DNA from 2 places in the Mesorhizobium sp. L103C105A0 genome. Region 1 is predicted to be linked to the other one. Evidence: riboswitches for the same ligand, from Rfam matches in the RefSeq annotation. Region 1 holds a riboswitch; the other holds the start of a gene.

Region 1 (6,241 bases):
CGTCCTGCACCGCCTTGCGCTTGGCCATCTTGGCGCGATGGCGCTCTTCATCTTTTGCGTCAATATCGGTCATCTCATTTCACCTTGAGCGGCAGCCCCGCCACCATCAGAAGCACCATATCAGCTACCACCGCGATCTGCTGGTTGAGCCTGCCGGCGGCATCGCGGAACCGGCGTGCCAGCGCATTGTCGGGCACAATGCCTTGTCCGACTTCGTTGGAGACCACGAACCACGGCCCGCGCGGCCGCGAAAGCACATCGGCCAGCCGCCGGCACTCCCCCTCTAGATCATGATCGGCCAGCATATGATTGGTCAGCCAAAGCGTCAGGCAGTCGACAAGCACCGGCTGGTTGTCCGGCAATGCCTCGAGCGCACCTGCAAGATCAAGCGGGGCATCGATGGTCGCCCATCCCTCGCCGCGGCGCGAGCGGTGTTGCGCGATGCGCTCGCGCATTTCGCCGTCATAGGCTTGCGCGGTGGCGATATAGGCCCATGGCGGCGGCAACGCCGTCGCCAAAGTTTCGGCATGCGCGCTCTTGCCGGAGCGCGCACCGCCGATGATGAAGGTCAAACTGCGATCAGGCAAAGCTGTCGCGCAGGCTGGTCGCGGTGCCGGTGAAGCGCGAGTGCACTATGCCGACAACTGCGCCGAGCACCAGCCAGAACACCAGATTGGTCACCGTCACCGCCACCACGAACTGATGATGCAGGCTCTCCGGGATCGGCGTTACGAAACTGTCAGGCTGCGGCGCGCCGACAATATGCGGGGCGACGATCAGGACGACGGCGAGCACGGTCAGGGGCGCCGACGTGCGGAAGGTAATAAGGGCAAGGCCGATCGCGGTTGCCATCACCGTTGCCCACCACCAGATCTGGCGCTGTATGAGATCGGCCGCCGGCATTGCCGGCAGTTCCGGCGGCAGGCCGAGTCCCGGCGCCAGCGTGAACACGGCAAAGCCCGCCAGACCCCAGAACACGCCCTGGCGCCAGCTGCCGATGCCGCCGGCGAACTCGGAAACCGCCACCAGGACCAGCGCGAAGCCGATGCCGGTGACGATATTGGCGACGACACTGAAGGCGAAACGCTCGAAGCCGTCGGCCGGCGCCCAGCCTTCGTCCTCCGCCGGCGCGGCTGCTTCAGCCGGTGCTGCGCTGCTCACCGCATTTTCCGCCGGCGCGGCGGTGCTCATGGCATCGGTGTCCGCAGCGTTGGCGGCGGGCGCCGCGGCATGCTGATGCTCATGGCCGCCACCAGCCTTTTCGTAGACCTCCGCCTTGAGGATCAGCGGCACGGTGGCATAGGCCTGCATGCAGGCGAGAGCGACACCGGCCACGAGCCCTGCGATCGCCGCGATGAACACGACGTTGCGAAACAGGTTCATGATGTCAGATCCTCGTCAGTGGCAGGGAAACGCCATCGAATGGCGATAGTCGTGCGCCGCATTGTGGACCGCATCGATGTGCGAGAAACCGACAACGCCGACGACGAAAATGCCCAGAAACGCGCTAAGCACGAGCTGCATGAAGCGCGACTGCGAGGAGACGGAAGCGCCGAGGGAGACGGAAGCGGTATTCATATCTTGTCCTTTCGCCCTCCACCCGAGGGCATCGAAGTCAGTTCCCTGTCGCCGGCAGGTCTCCTGGCTCGCGGATCAGCGCCCTTCCCCACCTTCCCGAAGAAAAAATCCCCAGTGGCTTGGAGAGGACTACCGCACACAGTTGCGGGGGCAGCCACGGCATTGGGCAACAAGTCAGCCCTCACCGCATTCCCTCTTGGTCCCTAACGGAACCGACGACATGCATGACTATAGGCTGAAACGGTCGCATCCGGCAAACCAAATTCCGCCGGCCAACAGCGCGAATGCGCCATGCGGCGTTACGGGTTCAACGCGGTGATCCGCTCGGCAACCAGCCGCTGCAGCCGCCACAGATGGCGATCGTGAATGCCGCGCTCTTCAAGGTTTTTCACCGTGTTGTAGAGATAGTCGGCGCCCGACCCCCAGTGCCCGCAGGACGTTGCCAGCCTTTCGACGACCTTGCCCTCGTCGAGCGGTCCTGAATAGGTCAGGCCGTTGCGGTTGATGACGAAGGCCAATGCCCTGAGCGGTCCGGCCTCGCTTGCAAGCTTGAGCATGCGCGGCCGGTAGCTTGTCGGCTTCAGCGTGACTTCGCGCCGGAAAAGCCGGCCCAACTGCTCGCGCCGGTTATTGTCGGTCAGCCGAAAGGCGACGCCCTTGCATTGTCCGCCACGGTCCAGCGCCATCATCAGGCCGGGGCTGTCCTTGGTGCCGCGCCAGCGCGTCATGTTCATGCAAAAGGACCGATGCCAGCCGCGCGCCAGCGCAACGCGGTCCTCGACATAATCTATTTCCGGTTTCCAGATCAGCGATCCATAGCCGAACAGCCATAGCGGTTCGCTGTCCGGGAGTTCGACCTGCAATTCATCCAGCAGCGCGTCATAGTCGGCTTCATCGAGATGCATCGCGTCCGGATCCGGCCCGGGGTCCCTGATCTCGCGCCAGCAGCGCGCGACCAGCTCCGGCGTAAGCGACATCTGTCGTGCGGCCACTTCCGAATCCCCCCAATTTCCGAATGTCCCGTGTCCAGGACATGATTATGCGCCGCGCCTGCAACCGGCAATGCGGCACTCTGATTGACAAACGATTTGCCGGGGTGTCGGCTGACGCTTCATAGGAAGCCAGCCATGCATCCCAGCCCGAGCGAGCGCGACCCCTATAACGGCCTGAGCCGGGCCGAACCGACGCTACCGTCGTCGGCCTATTGGGATAGCGAGGCTTACCAGCGCGATCTCGACGCCATCTGGCACAAAAGCTGGCTGCTCGTCTGCCGCGAGGCCGACCTCGCCCAGCCGCTGGCGTTCAGGACATTCCGCGTCGGCACGCAGGAAATCGTCATTCTGCGGGACGAGACCGGCGAACTGCGCGCCTTCCACAACACTTGCCGGCATCGCGGCTCGCAGCTTTGCCAGGAAAGCGAGGGCCGGCTGAAAGCGCGGCTCATCACGTGCCCCTACCACGCCTGGTCCTACTCGCTGCGCGGCGATCTCGTGCGCGTTCCCTCGAAATCGCTGCCAGATGGTTTCGACAAGGCAGATCATCCGCTCTACCGGGTGGCGCTGTCGGTATGGCGCGGCTTTGTCTTTGTGAACCTTCAGCAGGCTGCGGCCGGCTCCGCCGGGACCTCCTTCGATCCCGCATCCGGCGACCTCGCCAACTGGCCGCTGGAAACTCTGGTATCAGGCCATGTCCTGCGCAAGGTGATGAACTGCAACTGGAAGATCTTCTGGGAGAACTTCAACGAGTGCCTGCATTGCCCAGGCGTCCACAAGGACCTGTCTCGGCTGGTGCCGATATACGGCCGCGGCCTGATGAGCCGGCACGACGACCCCGACTGGGTCCGCCATGCCGACAATGACGCACCGGAGTTTTCGGGTGGCCTGCGCGCCGGCGCCGAGACCTGGTCGCGCGACGGACATGCCCATGGCCCGGTCTTCCCGGGCCTGACGCCGGCCGAGCGTGCGGCCGGACAGACCTATGCCACCAGCCTGCCCTCGATGTTCATCGTCGGCCATGTCGATTATGTCAGGACGGTGCGACTGATGCCGCTCGGTCCCGAACAGACCGAACTCACCGCCGAGTGGCTGTTCGCGCCCGAGGCGCTGGCTGAGACGGACATCGACAATGTCGTCGCCTTCGGCACCCAGGTGCTGGAGGAGGATGCCGCGATCTGCGAGATCAATCAGAAAGGCCTGCGCTCGATGCGCCACCAGGCCGGCGTGCTAATGCCGGAGGAGTACGATCTGCACCGCTTCCACAACTGGGTGCGCGAGCGGCATGCAGCGCTTGAGGCAACCGCCTGATCGGCGACTAAAGCGACTTCGGCAGATAGCGCCAGGAGATAAAGCCGCAAACCGCGGCCAGAATGCCCAGCGTCACGAACACCGAGCCGAGGCCGAAAAACGCCAGCACCACCGAATAGACCAGCGGCGGCGTCAGCTCGGAAAAGTCGAGATAGGTGCGGTAGACCGCGGCCATCTGCGCCCGCTCATAGGACCGCACCGAGCGCATGAAGGCGGTCGAGCCCAGTGCCTCGAGCGCGATGGTGAAGAAGGCGCCGCAGAGCAGGAAAAAGCCCGTAAGCAGCGGCGCGGTAGTGCCGACCGCGCCCGCCGCAAGCAGCGTCGCCGACATCGCGAAATAGGCGAAGGTCATGGTGCGCCGGCCGCCGAAGCGTTTTCCCGCTTTGCCCCAGAAGATCGCCATGAACAACAGCGCATTGCCGGCCGAAACCAGCAGGCCGCCGGCAAGCTTGCCCTCGCCGGTAATCACCATGAACAGCGGCCCGTAGACGAAGAACGTCGTCCAGAAGCAGGAGCGGCCGAAGGCGATCAGCCAGGCCAGCCTGAGCCTGGGTTGTGCTACGAAGCGGCCGATATTGGCCAGCGGATTGGCCGGCCGTGTGTTGCCCGGCCGGATCGACCGGTTGTCGCCCAGCCTGTAGGTCCAGAACAGCGCCAGCAAGGCCAACGCAAACACCGCGACCGCGCCATGCGCGGCATAGATGCCGTAGCGTGTGTAGAGGAAGATGCCGAGTGTCGGCCCGCCGGTCCAGGCCAGCATCGACCACGCCATGCGCAGCGATTCGGCCTGCATGAAATCGGTCTTGCGGATGTGGTCCATGATGTAGAGGTTGAGCGTGATCGACAGGGCGCTCGCCCCCATGACGCGGCACAGCATGCCTGCCAGTTGCCCGGCAAGCGTGTGGGTGACGAAGAACAGCGAGCCTATCGCCAGCAGGCAGGCGCCGGCGGTATAGACCCAGCGCCGGGCAAACCTGCGGATCAAGATCGGCATGAACAAGGTCACCGACAGGCCGAGCAGCGCCACGATGGTGTAGAGGATCGAGACGATCTGCTCGTTGTGCAGAATCTCATAGGCCTGGATCGGGATGACGCTCGACACCGTGGCACGGGCGAAGGATTCGACCGCATAGAGCGAGGCAAAGGTGCGCGCATCCGCCGGACGCAGGGCCGGAAGCCAGATCGGATGGCGCACATGGGTGGACATTTGATCCCCAAATCAGACTCGCGGCGTCAAATCTGCGCTGGCGCTTCCTCCGCCGGTAACAGGAAACCGACCCCTTCCCGGCAAAAAGCGAATTCGGCCAAAGGCTTTCCGGCTCTGGCCTAAAGCGCCGCCCGATGCAGCCGCACGGCGCGACCCGGACCGTAGAGGGCGGCCTTCTTTTGTCCGGTGCAACCGTGATAGTCGTCTTTGGGGCTGAATCAGATCGCGAGACCATGAGCATCCATACCGCACCCCCTGGAGATCAACTGAAGCGAGATCAACCGAAGCGCATCGTCGCCATCGATCTCGTACGCGGCATCGCGCTGATCGCCATGGCGAGCTACCACTTCACCTGGGATCTCGAAAATTTCCACTACACCGACCCCGGCCTCACCGCCGTCGGCTGGTGGAAGATCTATGCGCGCTGCATCGCCTCGACCTTCCTGTTCCTGGTCGGCGTCAGCCTGTTTCTCGCTCATGGCAGGCAGATCCGCTGGACCGGCTTCTGGAAACGTTTTGCCATGGTCGCCGTCGCGGCCGCCGCTATATCGGCGGTCACGTACTTCATCACGCCGGACAGCTTCATCTTCTTCGGCATCCTGCATCAGATCGCGCTGGCCAGCCTGCTCGGCCTTTTGTTCTTGCGGCTGCCGTCCTTGCTGACGCTTGTCGTGGCGGCGGTGGTGATCGCCGGGCCGATCTATTTCCGATCCGAAGCCTTCGATCATCCGGCGCTGTGGTGGGTCGGCCTGTCGGCGATCAACCCGCGCTCCAACGATTACGTGCCGCTGTTTCCCTGGTTCGGCGCCGTGCTTCTCGGCATCGCCGCGGCAAAGTTTGCGTCCACCACCGGCCTGCTGGCGCGGCTGGCCACGCTGGGATCGGGAAGCTGGACCAGGCCGCTCACCTTCATCGGCCGCCACAGCCTGGCTTTCTACCTGATTCACCAGCCGCTGCTGTTCGGCTGCGTCTGGCTGTTCTCGCAGATCGCGCCGGCGCCGGTCGAGACACGGGAAGTGGTCTTCCTCAAGGAATGCCAGGTATCCTGCGAACAGCAGCGCGACACGGAGTTCTGCACCAGCTATTGTGTGTGCATGCTGGACACGCTGCAAAGCGAAGCGGCATTCGACCGGCTCTACAATGGTGACCAGAC
Region 2 (6,241 bases), on a different contig from region 1:
CCAAAATACTTACCGTTCGAAAGATCGAGAACGACGGCTTCGCCATCGAATGATTCGAAAACGATGTCCTTGCTTGCGACCGCGTAGACCCGCTGTTGCATCGCTCTGTCCCCCGTTCCATGCGCCCATGAAGGGATGCGCCGGTTTCACGGTCTGCCCAGCCCTTCCTAAGTGCGTCTAAATCACTCGGCCTATGCTTGGCAAGACAAAGACCCGCGAACACAACGCCTGCGTCGGCGACCGTTGCGGCGAAGTCGACCGGCTCAAGCCTCGATTTCGAGCGCCGACAACGGTTTCGAGCAGCAGGCAAGGATGAAACCGTCATCGATCTCGTGGTCGAGGATGCCGCCATTGTGGCTCATCTCGACTTCGCCGGAGACCTTCTTCACCTTGCAGGTGCCGCACAGGCCGAACTCGCAGGCGGCGGGAATCCGCACGCCCGAGCTGCGCGCGGTCTGCAGCACGGTCTGGCCGGCGACGCAGCCGGCATCGACCTCCGAAAGCGAGAAGCGGATCGGCGTCACGGCTTCGACAGGTGCAGCGATGCCGTCCTCGACCGGGGAGGCAAACGGCGCCGGAATTTCCTCCACCACAGGCGCGGCAAAGCTCTCCTGATGGTATTTCGTCATGTCGAAGCCGGCGGCATCCAGCATGCCGCGCACGGCGCGCATGAACGGATCGGGGCCGCAGCAGAAGATTTCGCGCTCGCGGAAATCCGGAGCCAGCAGGGGCAGCCGGATCGCGTCGATGCGCCCCATATGACCGTACCAGCCCTCGCGGCTGGAACGTTCCTCGATCATGAAGCCGAGCGACAGGCCGGGCATATGGCCGCCGAGCAGTTCGAGTTCCTTGCGGAAGATGATCTCTTCGGCACGCCGCGCGCAGTTGACGAAACCGACATCGGTCCATGGCGCGCAGTCGTTCAGCCAGCGCAGCATCGACATCATCGGTGTCACGCCGGAGCCAGCCGAAATGAACAGGTATTTGGCCGCCGGGTGGCTGTGCAACGAGAAGTCGCCCGCCGGTCCGTAGGCCTTGACGTGCGAGCCGGGCACCAGATGGTCGAACATCCAGCGCGTGCCGATGCTGCCGGCCTGCGCCTTGACCGTCACCGCGATCGAAAACGGCCGCGATGGTGACGACGACAGCGTATAGGTGCGCATCAGCGGCCCGTCCGGTGTCGGCAGTTCCAGCGTCAGGAACTGGCCCGGCTTGTAGCGGAACCAGGTCTGATTGTCGGAGCGGAAGGTGAAGGTCTTGACGTCGGGCGCCTCGTCGCTGACGCCGATCACTTCCAGCACCTGCAGCCTGTCGTTCCACGGCGCCATCTGGTCGAGATGGCGATAGAGCCCAAGATCCGTCATCGCATTCATCCTCTGGTCCCTCTTCGCCCGCTCCAGCTCACGCGACGCTGCGCAGCGCCGGCCGGCCGCCTTCGGCAAGGCGCGGGCCGATGAAGGCCGCGTACCATTCGACGAACTGGATCACGCCGCCCTCGTGCAGCTCCGAATAGGGGCCGGGCTCATAGGCCGGCGACAGGATGCCGAAGGCGTTTTCCTCGACGATGCGGCGGTCCTGGTCGTTGGTCTCGGTCCAGACGTGGGTGAGCTCTTCAAGGTTGTAGTCGACCCCCTCGACCGCATCCTTGTGCACCAGCCACTTGGTCGTCACCGCGGTTTGCGTGGCGCTGATCGGCAGCACCCGGAAGGTGACCGCATGGTCGATCAGTATGTGGTTCCAGGTCGTCGGATAGTGGTAGTGCATCAAGGTGCCGATGCGGTCGGCGGCAACAGTGTCGGACAGGTTCTTCGTCACCGCGCGCTTTCCCGACATCGTGTAGCTGACGGCATCGCGCAGCAGCGGCGCGCGGGTGGCGCGGTATTGCCCGGCCGGATCGATGCGGAACTTGCTCGGCAGGCCCGCCGCCTCGCATTTCGCCCAGTGCGCCAGCATCTCCGGATCGCTGTCGGCGCCCTGCACGCCGGTCACCGTCGGCGCTTCGGGGAATGTCTTGCACAGCTCTGGATGATTGCCGGCGCAGTGATAGCATTCGCGGTTGTTTTCCCAGACCAGCTTCCAGTTGCCCTTCTCGATGATGGTGCTCTCGAAGGCGACCTTGGCTTCATTCAGCCGGTGCGGCTTGAGGTAGGGCTCTATCATGGCGCGCATCGGCGCAAAGTCGTCAGGTTCTTTTGCCAGGCAGATGAAGATGTAGCCGCCGACGCTCTCGCAGGCGACGGGCTTCAGGCCGAACTGGCTCTTGTCGAAACCGTCGGCCATCTGGCGGGCAAACAGCAGCCGGCCGTCAAGCTCGTAGGTCCACTGGTGATAGGGGCAGACAAGCTTTGCCGCCATGCCCTTCTCAGTGTTGCAGACACGGCTGCCGCGATGGCGGCAGGAATTGTGAAAGGCGTTGATGTTGCCCTTCTGGTCGCGGACCAGCACCACCGGATAATCGCCGATCTGCACGGTGATATAGCTGCCGGGCTTCGGCAGTTCGCAATCATGGCCGATGAACAGCCAGTCGCGATACCAGATAAGCTCCATGTCGAGCTTGAAATAGTCCGGGTCGGTGTAGAAGGGCTGTTCCAGCGAAAAGCCTTGCTTGCGGCCGTTCAGGAGCCTCAGCATGTCGTTGCGCGTATCCATAGTTCTGTCCTCGTGGTTTAAGGACTGAACTTGGTGGTGATGGAGGAAGGATCGGACGCAGGCCGGCGCGGCTCCGGACATGCACTATCCACCTCTTGACCGCCCACCGCGATCAGTCGAGTCTAGGCATCTCGGGCTGGTTTCCGGGCTCTGGAGTTGTCCTTGCGGACCATCGCGACACCTTCCCAGGCTCTTGCCCAGTGGTCTCCCGTTGCGACTTGAACTCCACCACCGTTGCGGGGGCAGCGCCGGATTCTGACCGGCTTCCCAATTCTCCGCTGCGTCGTCACGAAGCGGCACCTGAGATGCGATCATCTAATCACGGCAGCGATCGCGACGTCGGCATGAAAGCGACATCATATCCATGCGGCGCGACACGCGCGGCATACGCCCCCCGCCGACCACCGAAGGGCTGAGATCCTGTCTTGCGGCGCTATCATCGCCGTTTCGAATCGCTGCGGATCCAGTTCCGATCGGGGGCAAAAAGGGCTCAACGGTATCGAAAAGTTACTATTAGCAATCTCTAATCGAACCGAACGGTTCGTTTCTGTTGACAATGCGTGCAGGACGGTGTGAACGACGGCCCGGAAACCGACACCGGAGCGAACCACTCGGTTCGACATAAGCGACTGAAAACAATGCGATAAATGACCATAGAGGAACTTCCTGGCACAATTTCAAGGTGCAGGACCGTGGTCCACACGGAACAACTTCGTGATTGGCAACCAGCCTATGGCTTTCCCACATAGGGGCTGTCCGAACGACGCGAATTCCTCCCAAGACACGCCGCTAGACGGACAGACAAACTGGAGTACTAAAAATGAAAAAGATCATCCTCACTGCCGCAGCCGTTTTGGCGATCACCGGCAGCGCCTTCGCCGGTAGCGACAATTACGGTTCCAATGGTGCGAACCAGCCAGCCGTCTCGGTCGACAGCTCGTATACGGCTTCCATTCAGAAGCCGGCGCACGCTGACAAGCAGCCTGTCGTTCAGGGCGCCGACCGCGACCTCTACGGCAATCGCTGATCCCGACCAAAGAAGGGCGGCTAACCCGTCGCTCTCGGGATCCCAAAAAATTCAGGAGTATTGAAATGAAAAAGATCATCCTTGCTGCCGCCGCCGTTTTGGCCATCTCCGGCAGCGCTTTCGCCGGCAGCGACAACTACGGTTCGAACGGCGCCAACCAGCCTGCGATTACGTCGACCGATAGTGGCCATACGGCTTCGGTTGAGAAGTCGGCTCCAGCCGAGCAGGCGCCTGCCCACGGTGCCGACCGTAACCTTTTCGGCCGCTAAAAGCCGGTTTCCAGCACGTGGCGGGCTTATCCGCTGCAGCTGGCGGCATCAGAAAAATTCAGGAGACTAAAATGAAGAAGATCGTTCTTGCCACCGCAGCCGTTCTGGCTATTTCGAGCGCTGCCTTTGCCGGCAGCGACAATTATGGCTCCAATGGCGCCAACCAGCCGGCCGCTGCCGTCGACACCACCCGCACTTCGTCGACCGGCACCAACTCGGCGGTCTACAAGCTGCTGAACTCGTCGAACGACCAACAGAAGTTCGTTCCTCAGAGCAGCGACAGGGATCGGTTCGGCAACAACTAACAGCCGAAGCTTAAAAAAAGAGCGGCGGGCCTGGCCCGCCGCTCTTTTTTCATGCCTGTACGACGCAGCTATCTCAAGCCGCCTTCACTTCCACCGGCTTGAGCGAGAAGGAGTGCCCATCGGCGTCGAAGATGTGCAGGTCCCCGGCATCCGCGGTCAGTCGCAGCTTTGCCCCGCGCTTGACCTCGACATTGCCGGGCAGCTTGGTCACCAACGGCAGGTCAGCGCGGCCGATATCGACATAGACAAGCTGCACCTCGCCGAGCTGCTCGACATAGTCCACCACGCCCTCGAAAAGATATTCCGCGCCGGTGGCGGCCGACAGATCCTCCGGCCGCACGCCGAAGCTGACTGCCGCACCCTTTGCTGACGCCGGCGTTGCGATCGGCACCGTTGCCTTGCGGCCGCCGACATGGCTGACGATTGTCGGGTTGCCCGTCCTGTCGATTGTCGCCGGCAGGATGTTCATGGCCGGCGAGCCGATGAACTGGGCAACGAACAGATTGCCGGGCTTCTTGTAGAGGTCCATCGGCGTGCCGACCTGCTCGATATGGCCATCCTTCAGCACGACGATGCGGTCGGCGAGCGTCATCGCTTCGACCTGATCGTGGGTGACGTAGATCATGGTCGTGGCAGGCATCGATTCCTTGAGCTTGGCGATCTCGATGCGGGTCGCGACGCGCAGCGCCGCGTCGAGATTCGACAGCGGCTCGTCGAACAGGAACACTTTCGGATTGCGCACGATGGCGCGACCGATGGCGACACGCTGGCGCTGGCCGCCCGACATCGCCTTGGGCAGGCGGTCGAGATATTTGGTCAGCTGCAGGATTTCGGCGGCCTGCCGCACCCGCTTATCGATCTCGGCCTTGCTTTCCTTGCCGATCTTCATCGAGAAGGCCATGTTGTCGTAGACGGTCATGTGCGGATAGAGCGCATAGGACTGGAACACCATGGCAATGCCGCGCTTGGAAGGCGGCACGTCGTTCACCACCTCGCCGGCGATCTTCAGCTCGCCGGAGGTGATCTCCTCAAGCCCGGCGATGGACCGCAGCAAGGTCGACTTGCCGCAACCCGACGGGCCGACGAAGACGATGAACTCGCCCGACTTTATGTCGAGGTCGATGCCGTGGAGAATGTGCAGATTGCCGTATGATTTCTTCACCTGTCTCAGCGTGACATCGGCCATAATTTCCTCCCAGTGATTTCCCTAGAGAACCTGGATTTCCTCAAAAAATCCAGTTTCGTCAAAAACTCAGTCGATGCGCCCGAACCAGGCGCCGTAGCCGCCGAGGCGGATGGAACCTGTGCCGGATTGTCCCGAAAAACCGTGCCCGGCCAATGGCAGCAGCGCCTGACCACCGAGATCGACCTCGGCCGGCTTGCTGGCCAGATTGAAGACGCAGACGATCTGCTCATTGCCCTCACGGCGAGTGAAGGCGACGGTGTCGCCCTCGCTTTCGATGAACTCGATGTCGCCTTTGGCCAGGGCCGGATGCTGGCGGCGGAAACCGAGAAAGCGCCGGTAGTGCTCGAGCAGCGAGGCCGCGTCGCCCTGCTGAACATTGACCGCTTGCGACAAGTGCTTGCCCGGCACCGGCAGCCAGGGCTTGGCCGTCGAAAAGCCGGCATTGCTGGCGGTTGCATCCCACACCATCGGCGTGCGGCAGCCGTCGCGGCCCTTGAATTCGGGCCAGAAGCGAATGCCGTAGGGGTCCTGCAGATCCTCGAACTGCAACTCGGCTTCGCCCAGCCCAAGCTCCTCTCCCTGATAGAGGCAGACCGAACCGCGCAGCGACATCAGCAGCGCCGAGATAACCTTCAGATAGGCGGCCGGGTCGGCCTCGTCGGCGGCCCAGCGCGAGGCCGGACGCATCACGTCGTGGTTGGAAAAGGCCCAGCACGACCAGCCGTCGCTGGCGACCTTGCCGAAGGCTTCCAGCACCTGGCGCACCTTGGCGGCGCTGATCTTTTCCGGCGCCAGGAAATCGAAG

The links. Region 1 has a riboswitch for cobalamin ahead of X727_RS157520 (CbtB domain-containing protein). Riboswitches for the same ligand answer to the same signal wherever they lie in the genome.
Region 2: another riboswitch for cobalamin. It lies ahead of X727_RS149135 (aromatic ring-hydroxylating dioxygenase subunit alpha); the one in region 1 lies ahead of X727_RS157520 (CbtB domain-containing protein).

The regions. Positions count from the first base shown of each region.
Region 1 covers NZ_AYXF01000002.1:459,762-466,002, forward strand. Annotated here, with positions in the region: gene cobO (cob(I)yrinic acid a,c-diamide adenosyltransferase) at 1-73, opposite strand, end outside; gene cobU (bifunctional adenosylcobinamide kinase/adenosylcobinamide-phosphate guanylyltransferase) at 75-587, opposite strand; gene X727_RS157525 (CbtA family protein) at 580-1,383, opposite strand; gene X727_RS157520 (CbtB domain-containing protein) at 1,399-1,578, opposite strand; cobalamin riboswitch at 1,614-1,810, opposite strand; gene X727_RS157515 (gamma-glutamylcyclotransferase) at 1,878-2,570, opposite strand; gene X727_RS157510 (aromatic ring-hydroxylating dioxygenase subunit alpha) at 2,706-3,881, shown strand; gene X727_RS157505 (MFS transporter) at 3,889-5,088, opposite strand; gene X727_RS157500 (DUF1624 domain-containing protein) at 5,322-6,241, shown strand, end outside.
Region 2 covers NZ_AYXF01000004.1:438,863-445,103, forward strand. Annotated here, with positions in the region: gene X727_RS149145 (PqqD family protein) at 1-101, opposite strand, end outside; gene X727_RS149140 (hybrid-cluster NAD(P)-dependent oxidoreductase) at 264-1,364, opposite strand; gene X727_RS149135 (aromatic ring-hydroxylating dioxygenase subunit alpha) at 1,402-2,649, opposite strand; cobalamin riboswitch at 2,766-2,968, opposite strand; gene X727_RS149130 (DUF680 domain-containing protein) at 3,470-3,676, shown strand; gene X727_RS149125 (DUF680 domain-containing protein) at 3,742-3,945, shown strand; gene X727_RS149120 (DUF680 domain-containing protein) at 4,017-4,250, shown strand; gene ugpC (sn-glycerol-3-phosphate ABC transporter ATP-binding protein UgpC) at 4,324-5,436, opposite strand; gene X727_RS149110 (alpha-glucosidase family protein) at 5,503-6,241, opposite strand, start outside.